Regions from separate parts of the Nonomuraea sp. NPDC049480 genome, predicted to be linked through region 3. Evidence: riboswitches for the same ligand, from Rfam matches in the RefSeq annotation. Region 3 holds a riboswitch; each other region holds the start of a gene.
What was found. Region 3 has a riboswitch for S-adenosylmethionine ahead of ACIBX3_RS47230 (GNAT family N-acetyltransferase). Riboswitches for the same ligand answer to the same signal wherever they lie in the genome.
Positions count from the first base shown of each region.

Region 1: it holds a riboswitch for S-adenosylmethionine, as region 3 does, so the genes downstream of both, thrC (threonine synthase) here and ACIBX3_RS47230 (GNAT family N-acetyltransferase) in region 3, are expected to answer to the same signal.
Region 2: it holds a riboswitch for S-adenosylmethionine, as region 3 does, so the genes downstream of both, ACIBX3_RS27960 (aminotransferase class V-fold PLP-dependent enzyme) here and ACIBX3_RS47230 (GNAT family N-acetyltransferase) in region 3, are expected to answer to the same signal.

Region 1 is NZ_JBITMD010000021.1:132,290-135,762, forward strand. Features, by position in the region: gene ACIBX3_RS43570 (MoaD/ThiS family protein) at 90-365, opposite strand; gene thrC (threonine synthase) at 389-1,624, opposite strand; SAM riboswitch class I at 1,638-1,779, opposite strand; gene ACIBX3_RS43580 (RNA polymerase sigma factor) at 1,859-2,413, opposite strand; gene ACIBX3_RS43585 (trehalose-6-phosphate synthase) at 2,445-3,473, shown strand, end outside.
Region 2 is NZ_JBITMD010000010.1:90,957-94,429, reverse strand. Features, by position in the region: gene ACIBX3_RS27970 (cytochrome P450) at 1-713, opposite strand, end outside; gene ACIBX3_RS27965 (TerC family protein) at 713-1,465, opposite strand; SAM riboswitch class IV at 1,579-1,694, shown strand; gene ACIBX3_RS27960 (aminotransferase class V-fold PLP-dependent enzyme) at 1,739-3,058, shown strand; gene ACIBX3_RS27955 (DoxX family protein) at 3,068-3,473, opposite strand, start outside.
Region 3 is NZ_JBITMD010000025.1:116,240-119,712, forward strand. Features, by position in the region: gene ACIBX3_RS47220 (flavin reductase family protein) at 1-600, opposite strand, end outside; gene ACIBX3_RS47225 (ribbon-helix-helix protein, CopG family) at 1,064-1,330, shown strand; gene ACIBX3_RS47230 (GNAT family N-acetyltransferase) at 1,381-1,989, opposite strand; SAM riboswitch class I at 1,998-2,084, opposite strand; gene ACIBX3_RS47235 (DUF6653 family protein) at 2,145-2,282, shown strand; gene ACIBX3_RS47240 (hypothetical protein) at 2,294-3,473, opposite strand, start outside.

The DNA of each region.
Region 1 (3,473 bases), on a different contig from region 3:
CTTCGCAGAGAAGGTCGTTCAATGTTGAATTAGGAGGAAAAGGAGAAGGCGCCCACTGGGGGCGCCTTCAAGGATGTGATCTATCGCACTCAGCCGCCGGCGACTGCCGGGATGATGGAGATCTGAGTGCCTTCCGGGGCGGGAGTGTCGAGGCCCTGAGCAAATCGGACGTCCTCTTCCCCAACGTAAACGTTGACGAAACGTCGAATCTTGCCCGATTCATCGAGAATTCTCGCGCCGATCCCCGGGTAGTCGGAGTCGAGCTTGGCGAGCACGTCACGAAGAGTCGCGCCCTCGCCACTCACTTCCGCGTTCCCCCCGGTGTACGTGCGGAGGATGGTGGGAATCCGCACCGAAACGCTCATGGTTATCTCGCCTTTCCTGATTGTCAGACAGCCGCGCGGAACGCGTCGAGAGAGGGCCGGATCACGGCCGTGGGCTTGGCATCGTCGCCGGTGATGGCGTCGAGCGTCTTGAGCCCGTCGCCGGTGTTGAGCACCACGGTCTCGGCCTCGGGGTCGAGCGACCCCGTTTCGACGAGCTTCTTGAGCACGCCCACGGTAACCCCGCCCGCGGTCTCGGCGAAGATACCCTCCGTCGAGGCCAGGAGCTTGATCGCGGCCACGATCTCGGGGTCGGTGACGTCCTCGACGGCCCCTCCGGTGCGCCGGGCGATGTCCAGCACGTACGGCCCGTCAGCGGGGTTGCCGATGGCCAGCGACTTGGCGATGGTGTCCGGCTTGACCGGCTGGACCACGTCGTGCCCAGCCTTGTACGCCGCCGACACCGGCGAGCAGCCGGCCGCCTGCGCCCCGAAGATCTTGTACGGCGTGTCCTCGACCAGCCCCAGCGCCACCAGCTCCTTGAAGCCCTTGTCGATCTTCGTGAGCTGCGAGCCGGAGGCGATCGGGATGATGATCTGCTGCGGCAGCCGCCAGCCGAGCTGCTCGGCGATCTCGTACGCGAGCGTCTTGGAGCCCTCGGCGTAGTACGGCCGCAGGTTGACGTTGACGAACCCCCACTTGTCGCCCAGCGGGTCGCCGATCAGCTCCGAGCAGAACCTGTTGACCTCGTCGTAGGTCCCGTCGATCCCGATCAGCTTGCCGCCGAACACCCGGGCCATGGCGATCTTGGCTGCTTCGAGGTTGGAGGGGATGAACACGCAGGCGTCGAGCCCGGCCCGCGCCGCGGCCGCCGTCACCGCGCCCGCGAGGTTGCCCGTGGAGGAGCAGGAAAGTGTGTGGAAACCGAAGTTGCGCGCCGCCTCGACGGCGATGGCGACCACCCGGTCCTTGAAGGAGTGGGTGGGATTGCCCGAGTCGTCCTTCACGTACAGGGACTTGATGCCGAGCGCCCGCCCGAGGTTGCCCGCCTTGACCAGCTTGGTCCAGCCCGGGTTCATGTTGGGCTTGCTCGCCACGTCGACCGGCACGGGCAGCAGCGAGCGGTAGCGCCAGATGTTGGCGGGACCGGACTCGATGTCCGCGCGGGTGACGGTGCCGAAGTCATAGGCCGCCTCGAGCGGCCCGAAACACTCCAGGCAGGCGAAGCTCGGGCCGAGGGGGTAGCGCGTGCCGCACTCGCGGCAGGAGAGAGAGGTAGCAGGACCAAAGTCGAGCGACATGAAGCGAGGCCTTCCCTCATCTTCGCCCGCGGCCACCTTGACCGCGAACCGGAATTGGCACCTTGTCCCGGTCGGCCTCGCCAGGTCGCGAGTCACAAGCCGGGAGGGTTGCCGGGGCTTCGCAGGGCCGGTCCCTCCACCCCTCTGGATGAGCAATATGCAGTTGTTGAAATGGACTCTACCCGCTCAAGGAGGCTCGATTACCACCCGTCTCAAAGTATGAGACGGATGGTCTCAGCGATAATCCTCTCCGAGCACACCCTGCACGTATTTGCGCGCCTGGTGAATGCGGGATTTGGCGGTCCCCAGGGGGATGCCGAGCTGCTCGGCCACCTCGTTGTAGTCGAGCTGGACGATGTCGCGCAGCACCAGCGCCTGCGCCAGGTCGGGCTTGTCGGCCTCCAGCGCCTCCATCGCGTCGAGCAGGTCGAGGCGGGAGCCCGCGATCACGCTGACCCGCCGCACGTCCGGCTTCTGCATGGGCAGCTCGTCGGAGGTCTGCTCGGCCGCCCTGCGCTTCAGCGACCGGTACGTGGTCCGCGCGCAGTTTGCCGTGACGATGTGCAGCCAGGTGCTGAACCTGGCCCGCCCCTCGAAACGCCCGATGTTGCGGGCCACGGCCAGCAGAGTGTCCTGGGACGCCTCCTCGGCGTCCTGGTGGTAGGGCAGGATCCGGGCGCAGTGACGCATCACATCGGGCTCGATCCTGGCCAATAGCTCGCCGAGCGCGCGATGATCTCCGGCTGCGGCGGATCGGGCGAGTTCCTCGGTTAGCTCATCTAGCGCCATAGCTGGGATCCTATGATCGAAGGGAGACTCGATGAACAGCGTCCTGGTGGCCTCGAACAGAGGGCCTGTCTCCTTCACCGTCTCCGACGACGGCGAGCTGACCATGAAACGTGGCGGAGGCGGCCTGGTGTCCGGGCTGTCCGGCGTGGCCAAGAAGGACGGCGTCCTGTGGGTTTGCGCGGCGCTGTCCGACGACGACCGCAGCGCCGTGCGCCTGTCCCCGGGCGGCCGGATCGACCACGCCGGCTACGACACCGGGCCGTTGCGGATGCTCGACATCCCCGCCGCCACGTTCCACCGCGCCTACAACGCCGTGGCCAACTCCACGCTGTGGTTCGTCAACCACCTGCTCTATGACATCCCCAACTCGCCCAAGTTCGGCACCAGGTTCGAGCGTGAGTGGGAGTCCTATCGTGACTACAACGGGGCGTTCGCGCTGGCGCTGGCCGAGGAGGCCGGGCACGGCGCGCGCGTGATGGTGCAGGACTACCACCTGACGCTCACACCGGCGATGCTCCGGGCCGAGCGGCCGGACCTGCGCATCGCGCACTTCAGCCACACCCCGTGGGCGCCACCCGAATACTTCTCCCTGCTGCCCGACGAGGTGGCCCGCGAGGTCCTGGAGGGCATCCTGGGGGCCGATCACGCCGGGTTCCTGACGGGAAGGTGGGCGGGGGCGTTCATGGACTGCTGCGAGGCGCTGCTCGGCGCCGAGGTCGACCGCGTGGCCCGCAGCATCACCCACGCGGGCCGGACGACCCGGATCGGCGTGCACAGCCTCGGCGTGGACGGCGCGGCGCTGTGGGAGCGAGCCTGCGAGCCCGACGTCGAGTCGCACATGGCCGCGATCAAGGAGCAGGTCGGCGACCGCAAGCTCATCGTCCGCATCGACCGCACCGAGCTGTCGAAGAACATCGTGCGCGGTCTGGTGGCGTACGGCGAGTTCCTGGAGGCGCATCCCGAGTGGCACGGGCGGGTGGTGCATCTGGCCTTCGCCTATCCGAGCCGGCACGACCTGCCCGAATACCGCGAATACACCGCCTCGGTGCAGCGCTGCGCG
Region 2 (3,473 bases), on a different contig from region 3:
CCGGCGTTGAGCAGCAGGACGCAGGTGCCGACCAGCTCGTCCTCGGTGAGCTCGGTGATCTGGGTGAGCGCGCTGATCAGGTCCTCGCCGGGGCTGTGCCGGCGCTCACGGGCCAGGGACTTGAGGTAGTCCGCGAACTCCGCCGCCGCCCGGACCGCGGTGTGCTGGACCTCGAGGGCGGGGTTGAGCTCGTACATGCCGCAGATCTGGGCCGACCAGGGGCGCAGCAGGTGGCGGTCGCCCTCGGGGATGCCGAGCATCTCCGCGATCACCGTCACCGGGAGCGGCTCGGCGACCTCGGCGATCAGATCCCCGCCGCCCTTCTCCACGTACGTGTCCACCAGGCCCTCGGCGATGGCGCGCACGCGGGGCCGCAGGGACTCGACCATGCGCGGCGTGAACGCCTTGGAGACCAGCCGGCGCAGCCTGGTGTGCACCGGCGGCTCCACGTCGAGCATGCCCGCCCTGATCACCCGCCAGAACGGCTCCTGGAACTCCGGCTCGGGCTCCTTGCCGAACTCCTCATGCGTGGCCACGTGCAGGTACGACCGCCCCAGGCGGCGGTCCCTGAGCAGGGCGTTGACGTCGGCGTGGCGCGAGATCAGCCACTGGTTGGTCGGCTCGAAGTAGCAGACGGGCGACTCACGCCGCAGCTCGTCGTAGACCCGGTACGGGTGGGCCACGAAATCCGGATTCCAGGGATCAAAGCGCACTATTTCATCTTAGGAGCACTGCTTTCAGATTCGACCTGCTTGGCGTGCTTGCCGCGCATCCGGATGTTCAGCAGCTCCACGACGACCGAGAACGCCATCGCGAAGTAGATGTAGCCCTTCGGGATGTGCTGGTCGAGGCCCTCGGCGACGAGCACCACGCCGATCAGCACCAGGAACGCCAGCGCCAGCATCTTGATGCTCGGGTGCTGGTCCACGAACCGGCTGATCGGCCCGGAGGCGAACAACATCACCAGCACCGCCACCACGACCGCCGCGATCATCACGCCGAGCTGGTCCACCATGCCGACGGCGGTGATGACCGAGTCGAGCGAGAACACGACGTCGAGGATCATGATCTGCACGATCACCGACGTGAACGAGACCGCCGCGGCGCTCTTGCCGTCCTTGCTCACGGGGCCGTCCATGCTGTGGCTGATCTCGGTGACGCTCTTGGCCAGGAGAAACAGGCCACCGAGCAACAGGATCAGGTCACGTCCCGATATGTCGTGGCCGAAGACGGAGAACAGCGGCTCGGTGAGCTGCACCACCCAGGACAGGCCGAGCAGCAGGAGCAACCGGCTGATCAGCGCCGCGGCCAGACCCAGCACGCGTGCCCGGTCCCGCTGTTCCGGAGGTAGTTTGCCCGCCAGGATGGAGATGAAGATGATGTTGTCGATCCCCAGCACGATCTCCAGGGAGACCAGGGTGAAGAAGCCGATCCAGATCTGTGGGTCGGCCACCCAGTCGAACATCTGCATACCTCCATGACGTGTCACTGACGGGTTTCCGGTAGCAACGAGTCAAAGGGTGCAAAAGTTCGCGACTTGCGAAACGTCACCGGCCGTGGGTTATAGTGCGGGACGTAGGTCATGAGTGTCAGCGACAAGCCCCGGCTAGCTGGCCGGCAACCCTCGCGTCCGCGGCGGGGTGCCCCGGGTGAAGACCTGGTCTGTCACGAGATGTGGCGGGCAAGCGCGGGCTCCGTGGCTGCTCCAGGGGTCCGACTGACCCTGAGGAGATGTGCCGTGCCCACGTTGACGATCTTCAGCTCCGTCCCCGACCAGGCCGCTCCGAGCGTGCCTGACGCCGGCAGCCGGCCGATCCCGGCGGTGCTGGGCGCCGACCTCCAGGTGCCGGTCAAGGGCGGCAGGCTGGTGGGCTACGCGAACCTCGACTACGCGGCCAGCGCGCCCTGTCTGGAGCCGGTCAACGCGGCCGTCGCCGCCGCGCTCCCGGCCTACTCCAGCGTCCACCGCGGGGCCGGCTACGCCTCCCAGCTCACCACCGCCAGGTACGAACAGGCCCGCCACACGGTCAGGGCGTTCGTCGGCGCCCGGCCCGACGACGCCGTGATCTTCACCCGTAACACCACCGACGCCACGAACCTCCTGGCCCGTTGCCTGCCCGCCGGCACGACCACCGTGGTCTTCGACACCGAGCACCACGCCTCGCTCCTGCCCTGGCCGAAGTCCGTACGGCTGGCGCCGCCCGCCTTCCCCGGCGAGGCCGTCCGCGCCGCCGACGAGGCGCTGGCCGGGATCGACGGGCCGAAGCTGCTCGTCGTCACCGCCGCCTCCAACGTCACCGGCGAGCTGTGGCCCATCGCCGCCCTGGCCCACATCGCGCACCGGCACGGGGCCCGCATCCTGGTGGACGCCGCGCAGCTCGTACCGCACCGGCGGCTCAACCTGACCGCGCTCGACCTGGACTACGTGGCCTTCTCCGGGCACAAGCTGTACGCGCCGTTCGGCGCCGGAGTGCTGGTGGGGCGCGGGGACTGGCTGGCCGAGGGGGAGCCGTACCTCAAGGGCGGGGGCGCGGTGCGTACGGTCGGGGACGTCGCGGAGTGGCACGACGATCCCGAGCCGCGCCACGAGGCGGGCACCCCGAACGTGCTGGGCGCCATCGCGCTGGCCGCCGCCTGCGACGCGCTCACCGCCACCGGCTGGACGGCGCTGGTGCGCGAGGAGGAGCGGTTGCTGGCGCGGCTGCGGTCCGGGCTGGCCTCGGTCGAGGGCGTGCGGGAGCTGGCGCTGTGGGGGGACGATCATCCGCGGGTGGGCATCGTGTCGTTCACCGTGGCCGGGTACCCGGCTCGCGAGGTGGCCGAGGCGCTGTCCAGCGAGTACGGCATCGGGGTGCGCGACGGGAAGTTCTGCGCGCACCCGTTCGTCAGGCACCTCCTGGAAGCGCCCGACGGAGGCGGAAGCGGGCGCGACCATGAGAACGACGGCGGCTGCGCGGACGGCACGGCCTCCGCGGTACGGGCCTCGATCGGCATCGGGACCACGCAGGAGCACGTCGACCGGCTGATCGAGGCGCTGCGGGACCTGGTCTCCCGCTGAGCCCGGCTCCTACCGGTTCGGCGGTTTGCGGTGCTCCGGCTGATCGTCGGAGACCAGGGCGTCGATGTCCCGCATGTCCTCGTCGTTGAGGTTGCTCGCGCCCGTCCTGGGCCCGGTCGGCTGCCTGGGCACGTTCGGCTGCTCGGGTGTGGTGGACTGCGCCGGCGTCAGCGGGCCGCCGGCCGCCCCGCCCGTGGTGCCGCGGGCCGTCGTCTCGTGTTCCTCCTCAGCGGTGTGGCGTCCCGAGCGCCGGCGGAACAGCGAGCCGAACACCCCGTCCAGCCCGATCCGCCCGCCGCCGAGCGCCAGGAACAGCAGGCTCAGCGCGCCGAGCGTGCCTGCCAGCTCCCAACCGCCGGCGGCGACGAAGATCCCCTTCCCCGCATGCACGAACACGATCGCGCCCAGCATGTTG
Region 3 (3,473 bases):
CGGACGCACCTGCGGCCCCAGCCCGTACAGCTTCTGGAAACTCATGATCAGCGGCCGCCACGCGTCGGGGTCGATCCGATCGTCAGTCCCCGCCATCCGGATCTCCTCGTGCACCCAGACCCGCTGCACCCGCACCTCGAACGCCAGCACCCCACCGTCATCGCCCACCGGATGCACCGCCTCCACCACGGCCTCCATGCTGACCGGGCACTCGGCCACCCGTGGCGGCGCCACCGTCTCGGAGGGCGTGGCGGTCAGCCCGGCCCGCCGGAACTTGTCCGGCACGTACCGATATCCCCGCTCCTGCTTCCGCTCCGGGACGGGATCCGACCCGGTGGTGAGCGCAAGCCGGTCGACGGCGTCGGCGAGGGCGTCGGACGGCAGATTCAGGACGCACTCCCGGGTCCTGACCAGGTTCTGCGCCGTCTTGGCCCGCGCGCCGAGCCCCAGCAGCGCACGCCAGCCGAGCCAGAAGGCCGACGACATGGGGGCGAGGTTGGGGGTTCCGTCCTCGTTCATGGACGAGATCAGTACCACCGGCGTGCCGAAGTAGAGGATGTTCGGTTCGATGCTGGTGTGCGTGTCCACGACGATGCTCATGCGCACCACTGTCGCCGCTCGTCACAGCACTGCGCTGGCGGCCATCGGACCCCCTATTTCAGTCTCTTCTCGGCGAAGAGGTAGCCGCCCATGACGCCGCCTGACTGGAACACCCAGAACCGCACCTCGGCCACTTCGGGCTTCATCTGGCTCCAGGCCTGCGCGGGCAGGAACGCGGAACCCAGGATGCGGGCACTCCGGAGGACTCCGATCGCCCTCCGGCGCTCGGCGATCGACTGACTTCACTCATTTTCTTTCCTCCATCAGCCAAGACTTTGGGGCTGATTTATGGAGAGCCGTATGCAGGGCGTATGGGCTTGACCCGCACCACTTGGAAAACCAGTGTGCATAACCCAGGCACCTACGATGAACCCGACTACCACCATCAAGACGCCGGAGCAAATCAGAACCCCCTCACTCCGCGTGCCCCCACCGCCGCCGAAGGGCCAGGAGACCAGACACCATGACGCGTGAGTCCGCAACCAGGAACAGCCGGCTCGACCAGTCCGAAAGGACCAACAACTCGAATTTCGTCCGGCTTTCGGTAAATTTGAGCCACGAAACCGCCGATACGTTCAAGACCCTGGCCGAGCGCAAAGGTCTGTCTTTCACGGAGGCGATCCGCCAGGCCATCACCATCTGGAAATTCGTCGAAGACCAGCTGTCGCAGGGCCACGAGCTCGCCGTGGTCGAAGCCGATGGAACCCCCAGAAAAGTGCTCATCCTCTGAACACGGACAGCGCGGGCTCGACGTCGAGCCCGCGCTCCTGAGGACGACCCCTATGGACGGGTGAGGCGAGCGATCAGGGCCGCCTTGACCTCCGGCCACTCCTCAGCGATCACGGAGAACATGGCCGAGTCCCGCACTTTCCCCTCCTCGCCCGGCGCCCACGAGGGCGACCAGTTACGCAGCACTCCCTCGAACCGGGCGCCGAGCCGTTCCATGGCCCGCCGCGACCGCAGGTTGCGGGCATCCGTCTTGAGATCGACCCGCACCACCCCGAGCGCCTCGAACGCATACGTGAACAGCAGGAACTTCGCCTCGGCGTTGATCCCGGTCCCCTGCGCCGACGCCGCGAGCCACGTCCAGCCCACCTCGACCGCCTGCAGCTCGGGCCGCCCCGGCCACGTCCGCAGATCCCAGTACGCCGTACACCCCACGGCCCTGCCGTCCGCCACCCGCACCTGCGCGAACGGCGTCAGCCCCGCACGCTCCCGCTGCGCCTTGACGTATGCATCCATCTCCTCGGCCCTCGGCACCAGGGTGAAGCCGTAGGCGGACCGATCTTCCTCCGCCGCCCGCGCCAGATCCCCCGCATGCCGTGGGTGCAGCGGCTCCAGCCGTACGAGCGATCCGCACAACACCGGAACGTCGAGCCGCACACTCATCGGAACCCTCCTCATCGTTCCTGGCATTGGCACCTTGCCTCGGCAGGTTGCCGGACCGTCGTAGGGCCAGGTCCCTCGGATCCTCTGGATGAAATCTCGGTGTGGCGATGATGCACGACCACGCGAAGAGACGTCAACGGCGAGGCTTCTCCACTTTGACCTTCCAGCTGGTCACGCTGGAGATCTGGCCGACGGTGTTCGGCGCCACGCTGGTGGTGCTCGGCCGGCTGTGGCGTATCGACCGCTTCGGGCTGCTGTACGAGGAGCAGAAGCGCCTCGGCGCCGTCCACTGAACGGAAAGCCGTCAGGTCTTCTTGATCAAGTTTGCGACGGCGTCGGGAGTCACTCCCTGGGAGACGTCCTCCAGCCTCCTGAACCATCGGTAGTCGACCTTCCCGGAAGAAGTCTTCTTCAGTGTGATCCACCCGGTGGGCACGCACCTGTGCTGGGGATCGTCGGTGATCTGCTCCCTGACCACGGTGACGCCAGTGGAGTGGGCCGGTTCGAGTGTGACGGTCCCGGAACACTTCAGGTCGGGGTACGCCACCTTGCCGGCCCGCTCGCCGAGCGTCGCGCCCTTGGTGAGCGTGAGCGTGACGTGGTAGTCCTTGGCGCCGTTCTGGTGGACGGTGCCCTTCCAGGTCCCGGCGAGCGACTTCCCGATGGGCGCCGCCACAAGCTGCGGGGCGGCCGCCGCTTCCGGCACCGCCGAGCCGTCGGCCGGCAGCCACAGGTTCAGCAGGAGCAGACTGAGCAGGACCAGCATCGCGGCGGAGGCCGTCACCGTGGCACCGGCCAGCGCCCGGCGGAAGATCAGATAGCTCAGCGGGAGGCTGCCGAGGGGACGTGGCTTGGTCTCCCACGGACGTCGCGCGTCGCCCGCCGTCAACTCGCCGGTGTTCCTCCCCTCGGCGAGGCGCCCGTTCAGCCGCAGCCCGCTCAGCCAGCCCAGCAGCTCGGCGATCTGCGTGCCCTGGGGCGGCAGGCCGGAGGCCAGGTAGCGGACCTCCGCGCCCTGGTGGTTCAGCTCACGTACGAGGTTGCCCAGACCCATGAGCGTGAGCCAGCCGGGCAGATCCTCGACACCGTGCCCGGAGGTGGTTGCCCGCAGCAGGTCCGCCTTGGTGAGGACGACCGCGACCCGCCGCTGTTTTCCGCCGTCGGCGCGGGTGGCCAGCTCGTTGCGGAGCCGGGTGAAGGTGTCGGCGGGGTCCTCGCGTGACAGCACGACCCCTTTCGCGTCCAGCGCCTGCCGTTCGGACTCCAGCAGGTGGTCCTGCACGTCCGGCAGCGCGAACGGGTCGATGACCAGGATCAGCGCCTCGCCGTGCGCCAGGTAGCGCATCTCCTCGACCTTGCTTGCCCCGGTGTAGTGCTCGCCGGACGGGTCGAACAGATAGAGGATCCGGTTTCCGCCGGGCTTGCCCGGCAGCTCCACGTCCAGCATCACCGCTTTGGGCAGGTTGGGCAGCGTCTTGCTGATC